3 regions of the Serratia surfactantfaciens genome follow, and region 2 is predicted to be linked to each of the others. Evidence: riboswitches for the same ligand, from Rfam matches in the RefSeq annotation. Region 2 holds a riboswitch; each other region holds the start of a gene.
What was found. A riboswitch is a leader RNA that binds a small molecule or an ion and turns the genes downstream of it on or off. The one in region 2 is predicted to bind thiamine pyrophosphate.

Region 1 (7,551 bases), 1.6 Mb from region 2:
AAGGAGTAGACCATGTCTGAAGTAGCTGTAGTGATTGGCGGCGGCCAAACGTTAGGTGCATTTTTGAGCCACGGGCTGGCGCAGGCCGGTTATCGGGTGGCGGTGGCCGATCTGAACGCCGACAACGCCAATCGGGTGGCGCAGCAGATCAACGAAGAGTACGGCTCAGGCAGCGCCTGCGGTTTTCAGGCCGACGCCACCGACGAGCAGAGCGTGATCGCGCTGGCGGCGGCGGTTGACCGGGCGTTCGGCCAGGCTAATCTGCTGGTGTACAGCGCCGGCATCGCCAAGGCGGCGCCGATCACCGATTTCCCGCTGGGCGACTTCGATCGCTCGCTGCAGGTGAACCTGGTGGGCTATTTCCTCTGCGCCCGCGAGTTCTCGCGGCTGATGATCCGCGACGGCATCGCCGGGCGCATCATTCAGATCAATTCTAAATCCGGCAAGGTCGGCAGCAAGCACAACTCTGGCTACAGCGCCGCCAAGTTCGGCGGCGTGGGGCTGACGCAGTCGCTGGCGCTCGATCTGGCGGAGTACGGCATCACCGTGCATTCGCTAATGCTCGGCAACCTGCTGAAATCGCCGATGTTCCAGTCGCTGCTGCCACAGTACGCGCAAAAATTGGGCATCGCGCCGGATCAGGTGGAGCAGTACTACATCGACAAGGTGCCGCTGAAACGCGGCTGCGACTACCAGGACGTGCTGAACACCCTGCTGTTCTACGCCAGCGATAAGGCCTCTTACTGCACCGGCCAATCGATCAACATCACCGGCGGCCAGGTGATGTTCTGACGCCAATCGACGCCCCCTTCAGCAGAGGGGGCTAAGGAGAACTCCATGACACAAGCTCTGATCGCCTTCGCGCTGCTGGCCTGGCTGCTGCAAATCGCCTTCGGCTGGTGGCAACTGCAGCGCTTCAACCGCGCCTTCGACGGCCTGTGCCGGCTGGGCGTCGTCGGCGTCGGCCGTTCCGGTGGCCGTTTTCGCCCGCGAGTGGTGCTGGCGCTGGCCTTCGACGCCGACCGGCGGGTATGCGGCAGCCTGTTGCTGCGCGGCCTGACCGTTTTCGCCCGGCCCCGCCCGTTGCCTCGATTGCACGGTTTGCATCAGCAGGATTTACGCCCGGATGTGATCTTCCCCGAGGATCGCGCATGCCAGTCTGCACTATCGTTAGCGATTGAACCCAAATCGTGATATTTTCACATTAAAAGACATTACCTTTCATAGTGAATTATTCAGCGAGAGGAAATGCCCAACTCTTGTGAACGGGAATCGCGATGAAACCAAAGCAGCGGCAGGCCGCTATCCTTGAATATCTGCAGCAGCATGGCAAAACGGCAGTGGACGCCCTGGCCGAGCATTTCTCCACCACCGGCACCACCATCCGCAAGGATCTCACCCTGCTGGAAGAAGAAGGCGAGGTGATCCGCACCTACGGCGGCGTGGTGCTCAGCCGCGACGACGGCGATCAGCCGATCGACCGCAAAACCCATATCAACACCGAGAAAAAACGCCAGATCGCCAGCGCCGCCGTGGCGCTGATCGCCGACGGCGACTCGCTGATCTTCGACGCCGGCAGCACGGTGCTGCAGATGGTGCCGCACCTGGCGCAGTTCAATAACATCACGGTAATGACCAACAGCCTGACCATCGTCAACGCGCTGGTGGAGCTGGACAACGATCAGACTATCCTGATGCCCGGCGGCACCTACCGCAAGAAGTCGGCCTCGTTCCACGGCAGCCTGGCGGAATCGGCGTTTCAGCAATTCAGCTTCGACAAGCTGTTTATCGGCGCGGACGGCGTCGATCTCAACGCCGGCGTCACCACCTTCAACGAAGTGCACAACGTCAGCAAGGCGATGTGCGAAGCCGCCAGCCGCATTATTCTGTTGGTAGACTCCTCGAAATTCGGCCGCAAGAGCCCGAACGTGGTGTGCGAACTCAGCGCCGTCGACACGCTGATCACCGACAGAGACATCAACCCCGATTACCTCGCCGCCCTGCAGGCGAAAGGCATCAATATCTTTCTGGTAGGAGACCCCGATGAGTAACGCCAACGCCCTGCTCGCCTTCGCCCGCGAAACGCTGGAGATCGAGCTGACCGAAGCGCAGCGCCTGCTGGCGCGCCTCGACGACAACTTCGTCTGCGCCTGCGAGCTGCTGCTGAACTGCCGTGGCAAAGCGGTGATTTCCGGCATCGGCAAGTCCGGCCATATCGGCAAGAAGATCGCCGCGTCGCTGGCCAGCACCGGCACGCCGTCGTTCTTCGTGCACCCGGCGGAAGCGCTGCACGGCGATCTCGGCATGATCGGCGCCGACGACGTGGTGGTGTTCATCTCCTACTCCGGCCGCGCCAAAGAGCTGGACCTGATCCTGCCGCTGCTGGCGGAGAACGGCATTCCGGTGATCGCCATCACCGGCGGCAAAGAGTCTCCTCTGGCGCAGGCCGCGGCCTGCGTACTGGATATCGGCGTCGAGCGCGAAGCCTGCCCGATGGGGCTGGCGCCGACCTCCAGCGCGGTCAACACTCTGATGATGGGCGACGCCCTGGCGATGGCGCTGATGCGCCATCGCGGTTTCAACGCGGAAGACTTCGCCCGTTCGCACCCGGGCGGCAGCCTGGGGGCGCGCCTGCTGAACCGCGTGCATCACCTGATGCGCACCGGCGATCGCCTGCCGCGCGTGAGCGAAAGCGCCAACGTGATGGAAGCGATGCTGGAACTGAGCCGCACCGGGCTCGGGTTAGTGGCGGTCTGCGACACGCAGCAACGGGTGGTGGGGGTGTTTACCGACGGCGACCTGCGCCGCTGGCTGGTGAAAGGCAATAGCCTGCAGGATCCGCTCAGCCCGGCGATCACCCGCCCCGGCTATCGGCTGCCGGAGCAGTGGCGTGCCGGCGAAGCGCTGGAAGCGCTGCACGAACAGCACATCAGCGCAGCCCCGGTGGTCGATATGGACGGCGTACTGGTGGGGGCGCTCAACCTGCACGATCTGCATCAGGCCGGCATCGGCTGATCGGTGCTGGGGGCGCCTGCAGCGGCGCCCCCAGCCAGATTATTTCCAGTCAGGATTGTTCTCGAACTGCTGCTTCAGCAGTGCCTTCATATCTTCATCCGGCTTGCCGAGCCACTGATACTTGGCGTACTTCTTCGGGTGATCGACGGCTTCCGGCCGGTCCGCCACCTCGACCCGCACGCCCCAGGCCTGGGATTTATCCGCGCTGAACGCTACGATTAAAAAGTTGTTGCCGCAGTCGTGCGGTTTGCACAGGTTGCCAACCAGATACTCTTTGCCCTTCCAGTTCAGATTCTGCGCCGGCGTAGAGGTGCCGACGCCCTTGCGTGCCCAGCCCGGCATCCGCGCCTGGCCTTTCACCATATTTTGCCAGCTGGCCTGATACCCCGGCTGCTGAATCAAATCCGATGTGGTGACGATCTGCTGGGCCAAGCTGCCCGCGCTGAAGCTAAGCAGTACGCCGAAGAGGGCGCAACGCAGCGTCTGGTGTCCCGTCATAGTGCTTCTCCCTAGGTTAAATCAGGTTTCGCCCGTAAAACCGGGCCTGAACTAGTCAGACCACGGTTGCGGCAAAAAGTTGACTCACCACCAGGCGTGGAAATGATGCACCGGCCCGATGCCGTGCCCCACTTCCAGCGTATCCGCCTGTTGCAGCGCTTTTTGCAGGTAGTCCTTGGCGGCGGCTACCGTCGCCGCCCAGTCGGCATGGCGCGGGCGCAGCGCCGCCAGCGCGGCCGAGAGCGTGCAACCGGTGCCGTGGGTGTGGCGGGTGGCGACGCGCGGCGCGGTAAAGCGCTGCTCGCCTTCTGCGGTAAACAGCCAGTCCGGGCTCTCGCTTTCGCTCAGGTGGCCGCCCTTCATCAACACCGCCTGGCAGCCCATCGCCAGCAGCGCCCGCCCCTGTTCGCGCATCTGCGCTTCATCTTCCGCCGGCGCGCACGCCAGCAGCGCCGCCGCTTCCGGCAGATTCGGCGTAATGATCGACACCAGTGGCAACAGCTCGCTGCGAATCGAGGCCACCGCCTCTGGCGCCAGCAACGGATCGCCGCTTTTCGCCAGCATCACGGTATCCAGCACCACGAACTCCGGCCGATAATGGCGCAGGCGTTCGGCCACCGCCTGCACGATGTCGGCGTTGGCCAGCATGCCGATCTTGACGCTGTCGATGCGCACGTCGCTGAACACCGAGTCCAGCTGCGCGGCGACGAACGCCGGATCGATGTAATACACCGACTGCACGCCGCGGGTATTCTGCGCCACCAGCGCGGTGATCACCGAAGTGCCGTAGGCGCCAAGCGCCGAGAAAGCTTTCAGATCGGCCTGAATACCGGCGCCGCCGCTGGGATCGGTGCCGGCGATGGTCAGCGCGTTGATACGATTCATCACAGATCCTCCCCGCGCAGTTGATACAACGCGTCGAGGAACGCCGGTGTAAAGCTGCCCGGCCCGGCGGCCTGTTTGGCTGCGAGGCCGCCGCAATGGGACATCGCCCGGCAGGCGGTCGCCACGTTGTCCAGGCGATCGCCCGGCAGCGCGCAAAACGCCGCCACCACCGCCGACAGCGCGCAGCCGGTGCCCACCACCCGCGTCATCAGCGGGGAGCCGCCTTCGATCGCCCAGTCGCGCTGGCCGTCGGTGACGTAATCCACCACGCCGGTGACCGCCACCACCGCGCCGCTGCGCAGCGCCAGCTCACGCGCGGCGGGCAGTGCCGCCAGCGAATCGTCACCGCTGTCCACGCCGCGGCCGCTGGCCAGCAACCCGCTGAGCGCCATGATTTCCGAGGCATTGCCGCGTATCGCCGCCGGTTGCTCGTCCAGCAGCTGTTTAGCGAAGGCGGTGCGGTAGGAGAGCGCGCCGACCGCCACCGGATCCAGCGTCCAGGGCTTGCCGGCCTGATTGGCGGCGGCCACCGCCGCCCGCATCGATTCGGCGCGCAGCGCGTTGAGGGTGCCGACGTTGATCAGCAGGCCGTCGGCCAGCGCGCTGAACTGCGCCGCTTCTTGCGGCTCCACCACCATCGCCGGGGAGGCACCGAGCGCCAGCAACACGTTGGCGGTCAGCGATTGCACCACTTCGTTGGTCAGGCAGTGGATCAGCGGAGGCCGCTGTTGGAATTGGGTTAGACAGGCCGCGGCGCGAGCGCCGGGTAGTGCATCAGGTCGAGCGATCATATTCCTCCCAACCGGCGTTCAAGAAGGCGGCGCCGGTTGGGCGGCCGTGACTTCCCTACGCTGGCATTATCCAGATCAGGTAATACGGGTATTTCTCAGCCTTCACCAGGAAGGGCACCCCGAGTCATGAAAATCAATAGGTTGTGATCAACGCTGCGTTAATCCCTGAGCGGGATCATGCCAGCGGCGGCGCGGACAAACAAGCGATTAAATTGGCCGAGCGCCTGGCGGAGCAGACGCTGGGCAGAATGTGGCAGAAGCGGCCCGCCGTCGGCCTGCGGCCCGAAAACATCAAGTTTACTGATAATAAAAAAACTGACCGATGCCGTCATTGAGGCGGGAAAACACGCTCACTCCTTATCAAACCGGAGCGAAAACGTGACCTGATGCAAGCGACGCAAGCACGGGCTAGACACAACTCATCAATTCTCATTACTATAGCCACACATTTTATGAGTCATGATGCTATGCCAGAAATCACTGAATCCATCTTCGTCAATTCAGATCTGCTTAATGAACATTTTGACCCCGACGCCATCGATACGCCCATCGTGTCGATCTACGCCACTTTCTCAGATGAGAAAGAACATTCGTTACGTTCAAGAATGCATTCGCATGCCAAAGGCCAGCTGGTCTACGTCAAATCGGGCGCCGCTATCGTCATGCTGGAAGCGCGCATTTGCTCCGTGTTGCCGCATCAGTTGCTTTGGATCCCCGGCGGCGTTGCCCACAATGTGATCCTGCGCGACAACGTCGATTTTCGCGCCGTCTATCTCGACCAACAGCGCTTCGCTCCGCTGTCGAAAAACGTCGAGGTCTTTACCCTCACTCCGCTGCTGGAAGAGGTTATCGAAACCATGTGCCGTTCCCCTTTCCACACCGACTGGATGGCGGGAACCGAGTTCCATCTGCAATCTCTGCTCATCGACAAAATCCGCGTCGCCGCCCATTCCCCCGCCTGGCCGGCCTTGCCGAACGATGCCCGGGTGCGCAATTACCTGCAGTGTTACCATTTGAAAGGTGAAATGGTGCCGCGATTGAATGAGCTGGCGTCCCATTGCGGCGCTTCCGAGCGCACCATCCATCGTCTGTTCGTTCAGGGAACCGGCATGTGTTATCAGCAGTGGCGCCAGCAGGTGCGTTTGAAACTGGCCCTGGAGTTGCTGACCACCGATAAACCGATCACCGAGATCGCTCACTATCTCGAGTTCTCCACCACCAGCGCCTTCATCTCCTTTTTCAAACACCACCGGGACGTGACGCCGAAAAAATACCGCGACCAATTGCACAAGCCCAACACGCGCTGAGCGTTGTCAGCCAAGCCCGCGAATCAGCCAAAACGCCGCCATCCCGAGCAACAGCATCAAGGTGGCGTTGCGCGTTTTCCACATCACCAGCGTCGCCACGATCGCCGCGCACAGTTTCGGCGCGCCTTCGGCCGACAGCGCCGAGGGTGAAGCGATCAGGGCCGGCACGATCAGAGACACGATGGCCGTGGCCGGGATCAGTTTCAACCATTCGCCCACCCGCTCGGGAAACGGCACACGATCGTTGAGCCACAAAAAGGAATAACGCAGTAAAAACGTGCCCAGCGTGCTGATGGCCAGCACCCATAGAATCGTCGTCTCGCTCATGACGGCTCCTCGCTGCGTTGAGGCCCTCTGCCCTTGTGATACAAACCGCCGGCCAAGACGCCCGCGGCCATCGAAAACAAGAACCCCAGGTTATAGGGCCATCCGCAGGTAAAGGCGGAAACCAGCCCGGCAACCGCGGCCGCCACCACGATGGGGGCGTTTTTCAACATTGGCACCAGGAGCGAGATAAAGCACAGGGTGATGGCGAACTCCAGATGCCAGGCGGCGGGAATTAACGGACCGGCGAGGATCCCCGCCGCCGTCCCCGTTTGCCACACCAGCCACATCGGCAGCGCCGTGCCGAAGTAATACAGCGTTTTTTCTTTCGCGCTCAGCGGCTGGGCCTGGCAGCGCAAAAACGTCAGCGCGTAAGTCTGGTCGATCAATACCTGCGCCGCCGCCAGCTTGGTCAGCGGGCTGAACTGGAGCCTGAGCTGAGACAGCCCGGCGCTGTAGATGGCATAGCGAAAATTGATCGCAATGTGCGTGACGATCACCACCAACGGTGCGGCGCCGGCCGTCATCAGCGTGGCAGCGGCAATTTGCGAAGCCCCGGACATTAACAACAACGACGACAGTTGAGCCACCCAGGGCGTCATTCCCGCCTGAATGGCGCTGACGCCGGTCAGGACGGCGAAGGGCAGCAAACCCAGCAACAGAGGCATGGCGTCTTTACTGCCCTGAACAAAGAAAGGCATCGGCTTCATGGTAGGCTTCTCGTGGATCCC
Region 2 (7,551 bases):
CGACGGATAGCGCAGGATGGCGATGGCGGCGCGCGTCACCGCCCCCTCTTGTTCGAAGCCCACGTCGGCGCCGGCGATGAACGCCGGCGGTTCGGCCGGCAGATCGTCATAGCGAATGACTTCAGCGGCGCGCCGCAGCTGTTCGGCGCGCAGGGCCTGCATATCGGTCACCTCGGATCCTCAGCGGTGGTATTTCGCCGACTGCGCGTGCACCGCCTCGACGAAGGCGCCGGCGTGCTCCGGCGGCACATCCTGATGGATGCCGTGGCCCAGGTTGAATACATGACCGTTGCCGTGGCCGAAACCGGCCAGAATGGTCTCCACTTCTTCCGCGATGCGCGCCGGAGAAGCATAGAGCATCGACGGATCCATATTGCCCTGCAGCGCCACTTTGTCGCCTACGCGACGGCGCGCGTCGGCGATGTCGGTGGTCCAGTCCAGCCCCAGCGCGTCGCAGCCGGTGGCGGCCATCGCCTCCAGCCATTGCCCGCCGCCTTTGGTGAACAGCGTCACCGGCACGCGGCGGCCGTCGTTTTCACGCAGCAGACCATCGACGATCTTGTGCATGTAGTGCAAAGAGAACTCGCGGTAGTCGCGCCCGGTCAGTACGCCGCCCCAGGTGTCGAACACCATCACCGACTGCGCACCGGCCTTGATCTGGGCGTTGAGGTACAGAATCACGCTGTCCGCCAGCTTGTCCAGCAACAGGTGCAGCGTCGCCGGTTCGGCATACATCATCTTCTTCAGCTTGGTGAAAGCCTTGCTGCTGCCGCCCTCGACCATGTAAGTCGCCAGCGTCCACGGGCTGCCGGAAAAGCCGATCAACGGCACTTCGCCCTTCAGCTCGCGGCGGATGGTGCGCACCGCGTTCATCACATAGCCCAGCTCCACTTCCGGATCGAACACCGGCAGTTTGTCGACGTCGGCACGACAGGTGACGGGTGAGCTGAAACGCGGACCTTCGCCGGCTTCAAAGTACAGGCCAAGCCCCATGGCGTCAGGAATGGTGAGAATGTCGGAGAACAGGATGGCGGCGTCCAGCGCATAGCGGCGCAGCGGCTGCAGCGTGACCTCACAGGCCAGCTCCGCGTTCTTGCACAGCGACATGAAATCACCGGCCTGGGCGCGGGTTGCCTTGTACTCCGGTAAATAACGACCGGCCTGGCGCATCATCCATACGGGGGTCACATCCACCGGCTGACGCAACAGCGCGCGCAGGTAACGATCGTTCTTCAACTCAGTCATTTATGGGGCTCCCTTAATAATCTGCCGGCCATTGTACATTATTCTGCCCGGCACAGCGCCACGGTGTCCTCAATCAAGCGGCGTGCCACGGTGCCGGGCGGCGGCAACAGCGGCAATTGGTCGTAACGATACCAGCCGGCGTTGAGCAACTCTTTGGGATCGTGACGGATTTCGCCCTGATGGTAATCGGCCATAAAGGCCATCATCAGCGAGTGCGGGAACGGCCAGGGTTGCGAAGTGACATAGCGCAGGTTTTTGATTTCAATGTTGCTCTCTTCCATCACTTCACGCGCCACCGCCTGTTCCAGCGTTTCGCCCACTTCGACGAAGCCGGCCAGCACCGTGTGAATGCCGCCGCGATGGCGCACGTGCTGCGCCAGCAGGATCTGATCCTCGCGCCGAATGGCGACGATCACGCAGGGCGCGATCTGCGGGTAGTAGCGCTCCTTGCAATGGCCGCACAGGCAGGCGCTTTCGGTGCGGCTGAGGTGCATCTCATGGCCGCAGTAGCCGCAATAGCGATGGGAGCGGTAGAAATCCGCCAGCTGCACGCCGCGCCCGGCTAGCTGGAACAAGCCGCGATCCTGATCCAACAGCTGACGCACCGAGCCCATCTCCCGCGGCATCGCCTGGCGCACCAGCCAAACCGGCGCGCCCTCCCATTCACCGATGGTGCGCGCCATGTGGCCCTGCAGCCCGAGGGCGGCGGCCGTTCCCGACGGCAATTCACCGTTCGGTAACCAAAGTTTGCTTTCATGGCTGACGATCCACCAGCCGTTTTCATTGCCCGTTAATGCAAGTTCCATATCGTTGTTGCACAACCTCAGCTTCACTGGCACTCTACGAATCGGCTTTGTTACATTTTAATAACTTACCGGTTACTTTTATTACTTACACGGAGTCAAACATGCTCAACCGTTTGGAAAGGCTGACTCAGCGCGTTGGCGGTAGTAATGAATTAGTTGATCAATGGCTTCAGGCCCGCAAGCAGTTGCTGGTCGCTTACTGCACGCTGGTAGGCCTCAAACCGAATAAAGAAAAGCATACGCCGCTGAATGAAAAAGCGCTGGAGAACTTTTGCCACAACCTGGTGGATTATCTCTCCGCAGGGCATTTTCATATCTATGACAGAATTATCAAACAAGTGGAAGGCGCGGCCAGTCCGAAAATGTCGCTGGCGGTGAACATCTATCCCAAGCTGTGGGCCAATACCGAACAGATCATGGCGTTCCACGATCGCTATACCGAAGTGGATATCGATCAGGAGGTTTGTCTGGAGTTCCATCAGGCCCTGTCGGATATCGGCGAAACGCTGGCGGCGCGCTTTGCGCTGGAAGATAAGCTGATCCTGCTGGAGGCGGAAGCCGCGCAGCAACCGCTGCCGGACCAGGCGCTGGATCCGGCGCGTTAAAATTTTATAGTTTTTTTTCTTATCCCTCCTATACTGGGGGGCATCTTGTCGGAGTGCCTAGCGCCTGATTTGTTCATCGAATCAGCCAGGCTGAGACCGTTAATTCGGGATCCGCGGAACCTGATCGGGTTAATACCCGCGAAGGGAACAAGAGTAATCTATCGCCACAGGCACGACCCTCTTTTTGCGGGCGCCCTGCCTTATCGGCCACCATCATTACTCCCTCCGAACTCCAGACAAGCAACTTTCCCAACCCAACACACTGGTAGGAACTTGCTATGTCTAACGTTAATCCACCGCGCGCCCGCAAAGCGCAACGCGAAGCCGCCCAGCAGTTTATCGACACGCTGCAAGGTATGGCTTTCCCTAACTCACGCCGCATCTACCTGCAGGGCTCGCGCAGCGATATCCAGGTGCCGATGCGTGAAATTCAGCTCAGCCCGACCCTGGTCGGCGGCAGCAAAGATAATCCGCAGTATGAACAGAACGAGGCGATCCCGGTGTATGACACCGCCGGCCCGTATGGCGATCCGCAAGCCGAGCTCGACGTGCACGCCGGCCTGGCCAAGCTGCGCGCCGGCTGGATCGACGCGCGCGGCGATACCGCCACCCTGAGCGGCGCCAGCTCCGGCTTCACCCAACAGCGGCTGGCGGACGAAGGCCTCGATCACCTGCGTTTCGAACACCTGCCGCTGCCGCGCAAAGCGTTGCCGGGCAAGTGCGTCACCCAATTGCACTACGCCCGTGCCGGCATCGTCACCCCGGAGATGGAATTCATCGCCATCCGCGAAAACATGGGGCGCGAGCGCATTCGCGGCGAGGTGCTGCGCCACCAGCATCCGGGCCAGAGCTGGGGCGCCAACCTGCCGGACAACATCACGCCGGAGTTCGTGCGTCAGGAAGTGGCCGCCGGCCGCGCTATCATTCCCGCCAATATCAACCACCCGGAGGCGGAGCCGATGATCATCGGCCGCAATTTCCTGGTGAAGGTGAACGCCAATATCGGCAACTCGGCGGTCACGTCGTCGATAGAAGAAGAAGTGGAGAAACTGGTGTGGTCCACCCGCTGGGGCGCAGACACCGTGATGGATCTCTCCACCGGCCGCTATATTCATGAAACCCGCGAATGGATCCTGCGCAACAGCCCGGTGCCCATCGGCACCGTGCCTATTTATCAGGCGCTGGAGAAGGTCAACGGCGTGGCGGAGAACCTCACCTGGGAGATGTTCCGCGATACGCTGCTGGAACAGGCTGAACAAGGGGTCGACTACTTCACCATCCACGCCGGCGTGCTGCTGCGCTATGTGCCGATGACCGCCAAACGCCTGACCGGCATCGTGTCGCGCGGTGGCTCGATCATGGCCAAATGGTGCCTGTCGCACCATCAGGAAAACTTCCTCTATCAGCACTTCCGTGAAATCTGCGAGATCTGCGCCGCCTACGATGTCTCGCTGTCGCTCGGCGACGGCCTGCGCCCCGGATCGATTCAGGACGCCAACGACGAAGCCCAGTTCGCCGAACTGCATACGCTGGGCGAGCTGACCAAAATCGCCTGGGAATACGACGTGCAGGTGATGATTGAAGGGCCGGGCCACGTGCCGATGCAGATGATCCGCCGCAACATGACCGAAGAGCTGGAACACTGCCACGAAGCGCCGTTCTACACCCTCGGTCCGCTGACCACCGACATCGCCCCGGGCTATGACCATTTCACCTCCGGCATCGGCGCGGCGATGATCGGCTGGTTCGGGTGCGCCATGCTGTGTTACGTCACGCCGAAAGAACACCTCGGCCTGCCGAACAAAGAGGACGTCAAACAGGGCCTGATCACCTACAAGATCGCCGCTCACGCCGCCGATCTGGCCAAAGGCCATCCGGGCGCGCAGATCCGCGATAACGCCATGTCCAAGGCGCGCTTCGAATTCCGTTGGGAAGATCAGTTCAATCTGGCGCTCGATCCGGCCACCGCGCGCGCCTATCACGACGAAACCCTGCCGCAGGAGTCCGGCAAGATCGCCCACTTCTGCTCAATGTGCGGGCCGAAATTCTGCTCGATGAAAATTTCGCAGGAGGTGCGCGACTACGCCGCTGCCCAGGAGGCCGCCAAGCCGATCGAAGTGCAGCTGACCGGCATGGAAAAAATGTCCGCCGAGTTCCGCGCCCGCGGCAGCGACCTGTATCACAGCGCCACCTCGCTGCAAGAGGAGACCAGCAATGACTGATATCACTACCCCCTTCCCGGCAACGCCTCACAAACTGGGGCTCTACCCGGTGGTCGACAGCGTAGAGTGGATCGCTCGCCTGCTGGAGGCCGGCGTCACCACGATCCAACTGCGCATCAAGGATCTGCCTGACGAGCAGGTTGAACAGGATATCGCCGCCGCCATCGCGCTGGGCCGGCGTTATCAGGCGCGGCTGTTCATCAACGATTACTGGCGGCTGGCGGTCAAACACGGCGCCTACGGTGTGCATCTGGGCCAGGAAGATCTCGATACCACCGATTTGGCGGCCATCCATCGCGCCGGGCTGCGGCTGGGGGTCTCCACCCATGACGACGCCGAGCTGGCGCGCGCGCTGGCGGTGAAACCTTCCTACATCGCGCTGGGGCACATCTTCCCCACTCAGACCAAAGACATGCCTTCGGCACCGCAGGGGCTGGCGGAGTTGAAACGCCACATCGCCGGCTTGGCGGATTACCCGACGGTGGCGATCGGCGGGATCAGTATCGATCGCGTTCCGGCGGTGCTGGCGTGCGGCGTCGGCAGCGTGGCGGTGGTCAGCGCCATCACCCAGGCGCCGGACTGGCGCGCGGCGACGGCCGAGCTGCTGCGGCTGATCGAAGGCGAGGATCCGAACGATGCTTAACGATCGGGAGTTTTTGCGCTACAGCCGCCAGCTGCTGCTGGAGGACGTCGGCCCGGAAGGCCAGGAGAAACTCAAGCGCGCCACAGTGTTAATCGTCGGCCTCGGGGGGCTCGGCTCCCCGGCTTCACTGTATCTGGCCGCCGCCGGCGTCGGCACGCTGCTGCTGGCCGACGACGACCAGCTGCACGTCACCAATCTGCAGCGACAAATCCTTTACCGCAGCGCCGATACCGCCACAGGCAAGGCGGCGCTGGCGCAGCGCCATTTGCAGGCGCTGAACCCTTTGGTGGAGCTCATCCCGCTGGCGCAGCGGCTACAGGGGCAAGCGCTGCGCGACGCGGTCGCCCGCGCAGATCTGGTGCTGGACTGCTGCGACAATATGGCGACCCGTCATGAGGTCAATGCCGCCTGCATCGCCGCCGCCAAACCGCTGATCAGCGGCAGCGCCGTCGGTTTCAGCGGCCAGCTGCTGGTGCTCGAGCCGCCCTACGTGCACGGCTGCTATGCCTGCCTGTACCCGGAGCAGGAAGAGCCGCAGCGCAACTGCCGCACCGCCGGGGTGCTTGGCCCGGTGGTGGGCGTGATCGGCACCCTGCAAGCGCTGGAGGCCATCAAGATGTTGGCCGGCATGCCTTCCCCCCTCAGCGGCAAACTGCGGTTGTTCGACGGCAAGCAACAAAGCTGGAGCACGCTGCAACTGAGCCAGGCCCGCGCCTGCCCGGTATGCGGAGGCGCGGCATGAAGATCCGTTTGAACGATCAACCGCTGGAGCTGGCGCAGCCGCTCAGCGTCGCCGCCCTGCTGAGCCAACTGGAACGCCACCAGCCGGGCACCGCGCTGGCGATCAACCAAACCATCATCCCGCGCGCCGACTGGGCCAACCATTTGGTGCAGGACGGTGACGACATTTTGCTGTTTCAAGCGATCGCCGGAGGCTGACATGCTGAAAATCGCCGATACCACTTTCTCTTCTCGTCTGTTCACCGGCACCGGCAAGTTCGCCACGCCGGCGTTGATGCTGGAGGCGCTGGCGGCCTCCGGTTCGCAGCTGGTGACCATGGCCATGAAGCGCGTCGATCTGCGCGGCGGCAATGACGCCATTTTGGCGCCGCTGCAGCAGTTGGGCGTCAGGCTGTTGCCCAACACCTCCGGCGCCAAAACCGCCGCCGAGGCGGTGTTCGCCGCCCGGCTGGCGCGCGAAGCGCTCGGCACCCACTGGGTGAAACTGGAGATCCATCCCGATGTGAAATACCTGCTGCCGGATCCGATAGAAACGCTGAAGGCGGCGGAAACGCTGGTGAAAGACGGGTTTGTCGTGCTGCCTTACTGCGGCGCCGATCCGGTGCTGTGCAAGCGGCTGGAAGAGGTGGGCTGTGCGGCGGTGATGCCGCTCGGTTCCCCTATCGGATCGAATCGCGGTCTGCGCACCCGCGACTTCCTCGAGATCATCATTGAGCAAGCCAGGGTGCCGGTGGTGGTCGACGCCGGCATCGGCGCGCCGAGCCACGCGCTGGAAGCGATGGAGCTGGGCGCCGACGCGGTGCTGGTGAATACCGCCATCGCCGTGGCGCGCGATCCGGTGCAAATGGCGCGGGCGTTTCGCCTGGCGCTGGAGGCCGGTGAGCTGGCGCGCAGCGCCGGGTTAGGCGCGAGCCAGCGCGGCGCGATCGCCTCCAGCCCGCTGACCGCCTTCCTCAGCCAACCCGAGGAGGCGCAGTGATGGCCGACGACTTCAGTAGCCGCTGGCAACAGCTGGATTGGGACGACATTACGCTGCGCATCAACGGCAAAACCGCGCGCGACGTGGAACGTGCGTTGAACGCCGACAAGCTGACGCGCGACGACTTTATGGCGCTGATCTCCCCCGCCGCCGCGCCGTACCTGGAACCGCTGGCGCAGCGCGCGCAGCAGCTGACCCGGCAGCGGTTCGGCAACGTCGTCAGCTTCTATGTGCCGCTGTACCTGTCCAACCTGTGCGCCAACGACTGCACCTACTGCGGCTTTTCGATGAGCAACCGCATCAAGCGCAA
Region 3 (7,551 bases), 2.1 Mb from region 2:
CACCGCGCTGGCTCAGGAACTGGGCGTGACGCTCGAGCTGGTGACCTATGACGCGGCGGGCAAGGTGTTCGCCGATCTGGACAGCGGCGCCTGGAACCTGGCGTTTATGGCCATCGAGCCGGTGCGCGCGGCGCAGATTGCGTTCAGCGAACCCTACGTGATCATTGAGGGGACTTACCTGGTGGCGAACGACGCGCCTTACTTTGAGGTGGCGCAGCTCGACAGGCCGGAAGTGCGCATTGCGGTCGGCCAGGGGGCGGCGTATGACCTGTTTTTATCGCGCACGCTGCAGCAGGCGCAACTGGTGCGGGCGGCAACCTCTGCCGAGGCGATCGCGCTGTTTTTCGAACGGGGGCTGGAGGCGGCGGCCGGCGTGCGTCAGCCGCTGCTGGCCGCCGCGGCCGCCCATCCGGGCTACCGGGTGCTGGAGGGGCATTTCACCGCCATCCGTCAGGCGATGGCGGTGCCGCGGCAAAAAACGCAGGGCGCCGCCTATGTGAACGGCTTTATTGAACGCTGCAAGGCCAACGGGCTGGTGAAGGCGGCATTGCAGCGCAGCGGCCAGGGCGAGGTGACGGTGGCGCCGCCGGCCGCCTCGGCGTGATCAGTCCAGCTCCACCGCGTACTGTTCTACCGGGGTGATTTTCTTGATCAGCTTGTTGTCGAACAGGAACTGCTCGTAAGCCTGGTAGCGGGCGCGATCCAGCTTGGCCGGATCGCGCGCAAACAGCGGCAGGCTGGCTTGCCAGGCCTGCTTGTTCAGCTCGGTATTCAGCTCCGGGTGCGCCTTGGCAAACGCCAGCCAGGTGTCCTGCGGGTGCGCGTGCAGGTAGTCGCTGCCTTGTTTCAGCGCGGCGAGGAATTTGCCAATTTTCGGCTCGTTCACCGCATCGCGGTTGGCGACGATGATCAGCTCGTCGTAGGCCGGCACGCCGTAATCTTCGACGTTGAACACCACCGGTTCTTTACCCTGCAGCTTGAGCTCCAGCGCTTCGATGTTGCGGTAGCCGCCGATCACCGCATCGACCTGGCCCGCCAGCAGGGCGCTGGTCAGCTGGAAGTTGACGTTGATGAGCTTGATATCCTGCGGTTTGAGATGCTCGTGTTCAACCATGGTGGCCAGCGTCGCCTGTTCGATGCCGCTGACCGAGTAACCCACCGTTTTGCCCTTGAGATCCGCCGGCGAGGCGATGTTCTTGTCCAGCGCGATCACCGTATTCAGCGGCGTGTTGATCAGCGTGCCGACGCGCATCAGCGGCAGGCCCTGATCGGCGAAGAAGTGCAGCTGCGGCTGATAGGTGATGGCGAGATCGGCCTGTTTAGCGGCCACCAGCCGCGGCGGCAGCGCCGGATCGGACGGCGGCACGATCTTGACGTCCAGCCCTGCGGCCTTGAAGGCGCCGATCTGCTCGGCCACCATAATCGGCGCGTGATCGGGGTTGATGTACCAGTCGAGCACCAGCGTCAATTTCTCGGCCGCGCCGGCCTGGCCGGTGATGGCGGCGCCGAGCAACAGCCCGCAGAGGGTATGTTTAATCATGGTCGTTCCTTTATCCCTGGTTATGGTTGCAATCATCAGTCGTTTTCCGGCGCCCAGACGATCAGGCGCCGCAGCAGCGCATCCACCGCGGCCCACAGCAACACGGTCATCAGCACTAGAATAAACAGCGCGGCGAAGCAGACGTCGGTCTGCATGCGCGCGTTGGCGTTCAGCATCACGTAGCCCAGCCCTTCGGCCGAGCCGACCCATTCGCCGATGATGGCGCCGATCGGCGCGACCGCAGCGGCCATGCGCAGGCCGGAGCCGAAAGCCGGCAGCGCCGCCATCAGCCGCACGTGCCGCAGTTGCGCCCAGCGCGAAGCGCGCATCGTGCGTGCCAGATCGAGATAGTCGTTGTTGACTCGGCGCAGCCCGTCGAAGAAGGCCGACACCACCGGGAAGAAGATCACCAGCACCGCCATCGCCACCTTGGCGCTCATGCCGAAGCCGAACCACAGCACCAGCAGCGGGGCCAGGGCAAACACCGGTATCGCCTGGCTGGTGAGCACCAGCGGCATCAGCCAACGCTGCAGGCGCGGTGAGAAGATCATGCACAGCGCCAGCGCCGCACCGAGCAACACGCCCAGAACCAGCCCGCTGACGATCTCCGAAGCGGTGACCAGCGTGTGCCAGGCTAGGTAGCCGCGCCCGTCCCACAGCGCCTGCGCCACCGCGCCCGGTGTGGGCAGCAGAAAGGCCGGGATGCCGCTTTGCCCTGCCAGCCACCACAGCAGCAGCAGGCCGGCGAACACCGTCAGCCCGCGCCGCAGGCGGGTAAGCCCGCGTTCTTTGGCGATATTCATTGCGCCGCCCTCACCATCTGCTGCAGCAGCTCGGCCTGACTTTTCAGCAGGTCGGCGTCATCCGGCGCGCGCGGCGGCTGCCCTTTGATGCAGTGGCTATCGTCGAGACCGAGCGGCCAGGGCGACAGCACCAGCAGGCGGTGGCTCAGGCGGCAGGCCTCCATCGGATCGTGGGTGATCAGCAGCACGGTGTTTTGCGCCAGCAGCTCGGCGGCCAGGCTCTGGATCTCGGCGCGGGTGATGGCGTCCAGCGCGGAAAAGGGCTCGTCCATCAGTACGATCGGCTGGCGTTCGTAGAGCGTGCGGGCGATGGCGGCGCGCTGGCGCATGCCGCCGGACAGCGCGGCGGGCAGGCTGCGGCCATGCGCGGCCAGGCCTACGCGTTCAAGCAGGTGCGCCGCCCACGCCCGATCCGGCGCTTCGCCGCGCAGCCGCGAGCCGAGGGCGACGTTCTCCTCGATAGTCAGCCAGGGGTAGAGCAGGTCTTTCTGCCCCATGTAGGCGATGCGCCCGGCGATCGGCAGGCCGTCGCTGCCGCTCACCGTGCCTGAGCTGGCCTGCGCCAGCCCGGCGATGATCTTCAGCAAACTGGTTTTGCCGGCGCCGCTGGCGCCGAGCAGGGCGACGAAGCTGCCGCCGGCGATGTCGAAGCTCAGCCGGTCGAAGACGATTTGCTGACCAAAACGCAGGCTGAGATCCCGCACCTGGATGCCGGGCGGGAGAAGCGGGGAGGTCATGAGGCGTTCAGCCCCATTTGCCAAAATGCCGATTCCAGCTGGGTGGCGGTGGTGAAAATCTGCGCCAGCTCGGTGAGGCGGCTCTGCGCCCCGCGCTGATGGCCGACGGTCTCCAGCAGTTCGATGGCGGCGCGCACGCCGGCCAGATAGCCCTCGTCGCCGTAGTTGCGGATCCAGGAGGCGTAAGGATTCCCCTCCATTTTGGTGGCGGGATCGTGCAGCAGCCGCAGGCCGATTTCGGCATAGCCGGCCACGCAGGGCAGCAGGCCGGCCAGCAGATCGAGGGCGTCGCCGGCATGGCCGATATCCAGCACGTAGCGGGTGTAGTTCATGGTCTCCGCCGCTTCCGGCTGGGCGGCGATCTGCGCCTCGTTCAACCCCCATTCGGCGCAGTAGGCCACGTGCAGCGGCAGTTCGGCGACGATGCCGTTGAGCGAGGCGGTGGCGGCGCGCATCTCTGGCAGGGTGCGCAGCTTGCTGACCAGCAGCGCGTAGGCGCGGGCGAAGTGCAGCAGGAACAGATAGTCCTGGGTCAGGTAGCGACGAAAAGCGCGTTCGGGCAAGGTACCGGCGGCCAACTGCTGCAGAAACGGGTGATCGACGTAGTCCTGCCAGTGGCTGCCGGCTTGTTGCCGCAGCCGGCCGTAAAGACCGCTTTCGAACAGGGTGGTGATGGACATGGGACCTCCTTGAGTCAGTGGAGATCCGGGCACGCTGAGGTATGAACAGGCAACGGGTGATTGCGTTGTTGCCTAACCGTCCCTTCGCTGGCATGACCCAGATCAGGTTCAAAGGGTTCGGCTTACGCCATCTCAGCCCGTAACAGGACACCCCTCGGAGCTGCTTGTTATACGACATTTGTTTTTTGATTACAATCGTCGGGCGGCGGCGCGGCAATCGGTTCGTTTAGTGCGATCGGGGGCGATTTTGCTGGCGCAGAGCGCGCGGTTTTTGTCACTGTAGGCCTATGTTTTGCCTTTGAGGACGATTCCCGATGAAAAAGATTGGTTTTCTCTCGTTTGGCCACTGGTCGCCTTCCGCTCAGTCCGGCACCCGTTCAGCGGCGGATGCGCTGCTGCAGTCTATCGATCTGGCGGTCGCCGCCGAAGATCTGGGGGCGGACGGCGCCTATTTTCGTGTGCACCACTTCGCGCGCCAGCTGGGATCGCCATTCCCGTTGCTGGCCGCCATCGGCGCCAAAACCCAACGCATCGAGATCGGCACCGGCGTGATCGACATGCGCTATGAAAACCCGCTGTATATGGTGGAGGACGCCGGCGCGGCGGATCTGATCGCCGGCGGGCGTTTGCAGCTCGGCATCAGCCGCGGCTCGCCGGAGCAGGTGATCGACGGCTGGCGCTATTTCGGCTATGCCCCGGCCGAGGGGGAAACCGACGCGGACATGGCCCGCCGCCATACCGAAGTCTTTCTGGAAGCGCTGCGCGGCGAAGGGTTCGCTGAACCCAATCCGCAGCCGATGTTCCCCAATCCGCCCGGGCTGCTGCGGCCGGAGCCGTTTTCCGCCGGGCTGCGCGATCGCATCTGGTGGGGTGCCGGTTCGAACGCGACCGCCGTCTGGGCGGCGAAGCTGGGTATGAACCTGCAAAGCTCGACGCTCAAGAACGACGAGACCGGCGAACCCTTCCATATCCAGCAGGCCAAGCAGATCCGCGCCTATCGCGCCGCCTGGCAAGAGGCCGGCCATGCGCGCGAGCCGCGGGTTTCCGTGAGCCGCAGTATCTTTGCGCTGGTGGATCAGCGGGATCGCAATTACTTCGGCGGCGGTGGCAAAGAGGGCGATCAGCTGGGGTATATCGACGCGCAGACCCGGGCGATCTTCGGCCGCAGCTATGCTGCCGAGCCGGACGCGCTGATCGAGCAGCTGGCGCAGGACGAGGCCATCGCCGAAGCGGATACGCTGCTGCTGACCGTGCCTAACCAGCTGGGCGTGGATTACAACGCCCACGTTATCGAATCGATTTTAACCCATGTCGCGCCGGCGCTCGGCTGGCGCTAAACGGAGGACTGGCATGTCACGTATTTTCATTACCGGCTCGGTGGACGGGCTGGGCCGCGCCGCCGCGCAAACGCTGTTGGACGAAGGGCATCAGGTTATCCTGCATGCGCGCGCCCCCGGCCGTCTGGAGGCAGTGCGCGATCTGTTGGATCAGGGCGCGCAGGCGGTGATTGGCGACCTGTCCGAGGTGCAGCAGATCCGGCAGGTCGCCGAGCAGGTGAATCGCCTCGGCCGCCCGAATGCGGTGATCCACAACGCCGGCATGTTCACCGGGCCGCAGGTGATGCCGGTGAACGTGATAGCGCCCTATCTGCTGACGGCCCTGATCGAACGCCCCGATCGCATCGTCTACCTGAGCAGCAGCATGCACTTTGACGGCGTAGCGGAACTGAACGGCGTGGATTGGCTTGGCGGCGCAGCCGGCTCCTATTCGGACAGCAAGCTGTTCGTCACCGCGCTGGCCGCCGCCGTGGCGCGCCTGTGGCCCGACGTCATCAGCAGCGCAGTCGATCCCGGCTGGGTGCCGACCAAAATGGGCGGCGCGGACGCGCCCGACGATCTGGCGCTGGGACACGTGACGCAGGCGTGGCTGGTGAGCAGTGATGAGCCGCAGGCCCTGGTTTCCGGCGGTTATTGGCACCATCAGCAGCGGTTGGATCCTCATGCGGCGGTGCACGACGAGGCGTTTCAAACGGCGCTGCTGGCGCAGTTGGCGCGCGTGAGCGAGGTGAGTTTGCCTCAGGCCTGATGGCCGCGTTCTCCTGGCCCGTCGGTGGTTATCGGCGGGCTTTTTTATGCCCGCAGGGTGAACCGACGGGGCTTTTCTTATACAGTGGTTGCCTGGCCTGTTTTGATTGTTATTTATATTATCGCCATGCACACATTTCTGATTATCGTCCCCGAAGGGGGCATGCTGTTCGAAGCGGCGGGCATCGCCGATATTCTGATGCAGGCCAATCGCCTGAGCCCTGCCGAGGCGCCGCTGTATCAGATCGCGGTCGCCACCACGCAATCCCATCGGGTGGTACACGGCCTGTCCGGTCTGAGCCTGCTGGCCGATCATCGCCTGGCGGATCTCGACCCGGCCCTGCCGCGCGATACCGTCATCGTCGCCGGCAAAGGGGCGACCGAAGAAGAGGGCGCCCTGGTGGCGGATTGGCTGCGCCGCGCGGCCCCGCAAGCGCGCCGTATCGCCTCGGTCTGCGGCGGGGCTCTGCTGCTGGCCGAGGCCGGCTTGCTGGACGGACGACGGGCGACCACCCACTGGCGGCTGGCGGAAACGCTGCAGGCGCGCTTCCCGCAGGTGCAGGTCGAAAACGGCCCGATCTACGTGCAGGACGGGCCGATTTGGACCTCCGGCGGCGTCAGTTCCGGCTTCGATCTGACGCTGGCGTTGGTGGAGGACGACTACGGCTTCGTGCAGGCGCGCGAAGTGGCTCAGGATCTGGTGATGTTTCTGCGCCGCCCCGGCGGGCAGGCGCAGTTCAGCCGCTACCCGCTCAACCAGGCCAAATCGCCGGGCCCGATCCGCGACCTGCAGTCCTGGATCCTGGAGAACCTCGCCGACGATCTCAGCGTCGATCGGTTGGCCGAGCGCGTGGCGATGAGCCCGCGCAACTTTACCCGGGTGTTCACCCGCGAGACGGGCATTTCTCCCGCCAAATTCGTCGAAGAGGGGCGGTTGCATACCGCCAGGCAGCGCCTCGAGCAGAGTGCGGAAGGCATCGAACAGGTCGCCCTGGCCACCGGCTTCGGCAACGGCCTTAACCTGCGGCGCGTGTTTGAACGCAAACTGCAGTTGACCCCGAGCGAATACCGTGAGCGCTTCCATGCGCGCAATTTGGCGTAAATTGATTGGTAAACGTCATTTACGCCGCCTCGGGGCAGGGCTAGATTTGAGGCAAAGCCCAAAACGAGGAGATCATCATGGTGAGAGTAGGCATTAATGGCTTCGGCAGGATCGGACGCAACGTGCTGCGCGCGGCGCTGGGGCGCAGCGATTTCGAAGTGGTGGCGATCAACGATCTGACGGACAGCAAAACGCTGGCGCACCTGCTGAAATACGACACGCTTTCCGGCACGCTGGCGGCCAGGGTGGAAGCCGGCGACAACCAGCTGCTGCTGGACGGCCGGCCGATTCAGGTATTTTCGCAGCGCGATCCCGCCGAGATCCCTTGGAGCAGCGTGGGCGTGGACGTGGTTATCGAAGCGACGGGCTTCTTTACCGACAAGGCCAAAGCGGAAGTGCACATTACGCACGGCGGCGCCAAGCGGGTGATTATCTCGGCGCCGGCCAAGAACGACGACATTACCATCGTCATGGGCGTTAACGACTCGCTCTACGATCCGGCGCTGCATAAAGTGGTCAGCAACGGCAGCTGTACCACCAACGGGCTGGCGCCCGCCGCGCAGGTGTTGCATCAGGCGTTCGGTATCGAATACGGGCTGATGAAC

Region 1: it holds a riboswitch for thiamine pyrophosphate, as region 2 does, so the genes downstream of both, thiM (hydroxyethylthiazole kinase) here and thiC (phosphomethylpyrimidine synthase ThiC) in region 2, are expected to answer to the same signal.
Region 3: it holds a riboswitch for thiamine pyrophosphate, as region 2 does, so the genes downstream of both, tenA (thiaminase II) here and thiC (phosphomethylpyrimidine synthase ThiC) in region 2, are expected to answer to the same signal.

The regions. Positions count from the first base shown of each region.
Region 1 is NZ_CP016948.1:3,191,245-3,198,795, forward strand. Features, by position in the region: gene srlB (PTS glucitol/sorbitol transporter subunit IIA) at 1-2, shown strand, start outside; gene srlD (sorbitol-6-phosphate dehydrogenase) at 13-792, shown strand; gene gutM (transcriptional regulator GutM) at 838-1,194, shown strand; gene srlR (glucitol operon DNA-binding transcriptional repressor SrlR) at 1,278-2,051, shown strand; gene gutQ (arabinose-5-phosphate isomerase GutQ) at 2,044-3,015, shown strand; gene ATE40_RS15035 (inhibitor of vertebrate lysozyme family protein) at 3,055-3,513, opposite strand; gene thiD (bifunctional hydroxymethylpyrimidine kinase/phosphomethylpyrimidine kinase) at 3,598-4,398, opposite strand; gene thiM (hydroxyethylthiazole kinase) at 4,398-5,189, opposite strand; TPP riboswitch at 5,225-5,321, opposite strand; gene ATE40_RS15050 (hypothetical protein) at 5,333-5,524, shown strand; gene ATE40_RS15055 (AraC family transcriptional regulator) at 5,657-6,496, shown strand; gene ATE40_RS15060 (AzlD domain-containing protein) at 6,503-6,823, opposite strand; gene ATE40_RS15065 (AzlC family ABC transporter permease) at 6,820-7,530, opposite strand.
Region 2 is NZ_CP016948.1:4,748,990-4,756,540, reverse strand. Features, by position in the region: gene nfi (deoxyribonuclease V) at 1-171, opposite strand, end outside; gene hemE (uroporphyrinogen decarboxylase) at 181-1,245, opposite strand; gene nudC (NAD(+) diphosphatase) at 1,284-2,051, opposite strand; gene ATE40_RS22205 (Rsd/AlgQ family anti-sigma factor) at 2,153-2,656, shown strand; TPP riboswitch at 2,696-2,820, shown strand; gene thiC (phosphomethylpyrimidine synthase ThiC) at 2,935-4,878, shown strand; gene thiE (thiamine phosphate synthase) at 4,871-5,521, shown strand; gene ATE40_RS22190 (HesA/MoeB/ThiF family protein) at 5,514-6,263, shown strand; gene thiS (sulfur carrier protein ThiS) at 6,260-6,460, shown strand; gene ATE40_RS22180 (thiazole synthase) at 6,462-7,241, shown strand; gene thiH (2-iminoacetate synthase ThiH) at 7,241-7,551, shown strand, end outside.
Region 3 is NZ_CP016948.1:2,637,848-2,645,398, reverse strand. Features, by position in the region: gene ATE40_RS12460 (transporter substrate-binding domain-containing protein) at 1-604, shown strand, start outside; gene ATE40_RS12455 (ABC transporter substrate-binding protein) at 605-1,540, opposite strand; gene ATE40_RS12450 (ABC transporter permease) at 1,576-2,343, opposite strand; gene ATE40_RS12445 (ABC transporter ATP-binding protein) at 2,340-3,080, opposite strand; gene tenA (thiaminase II) at 3,077-3,760, opposite strand; TPP riboswitch at 3,823-3,925, opposite strand; gene ATE40_RS12435 (LLM class flavin-dependent oxidoreductase) at 4,075-5,097, shown strand; gene ATE40_RS12430 (SDR family NAD(P)-dependent oxidoreductase) at 5,111-5,845, shown strand; gene ATE40_RS12425 (GlxA family transcriptional regulator) at 5,972-6,946, shown strand; gene gap (type I glyceraldehyde-3-phosphate dehydrogenase) at 7,024-7,551, shown strand, end outside.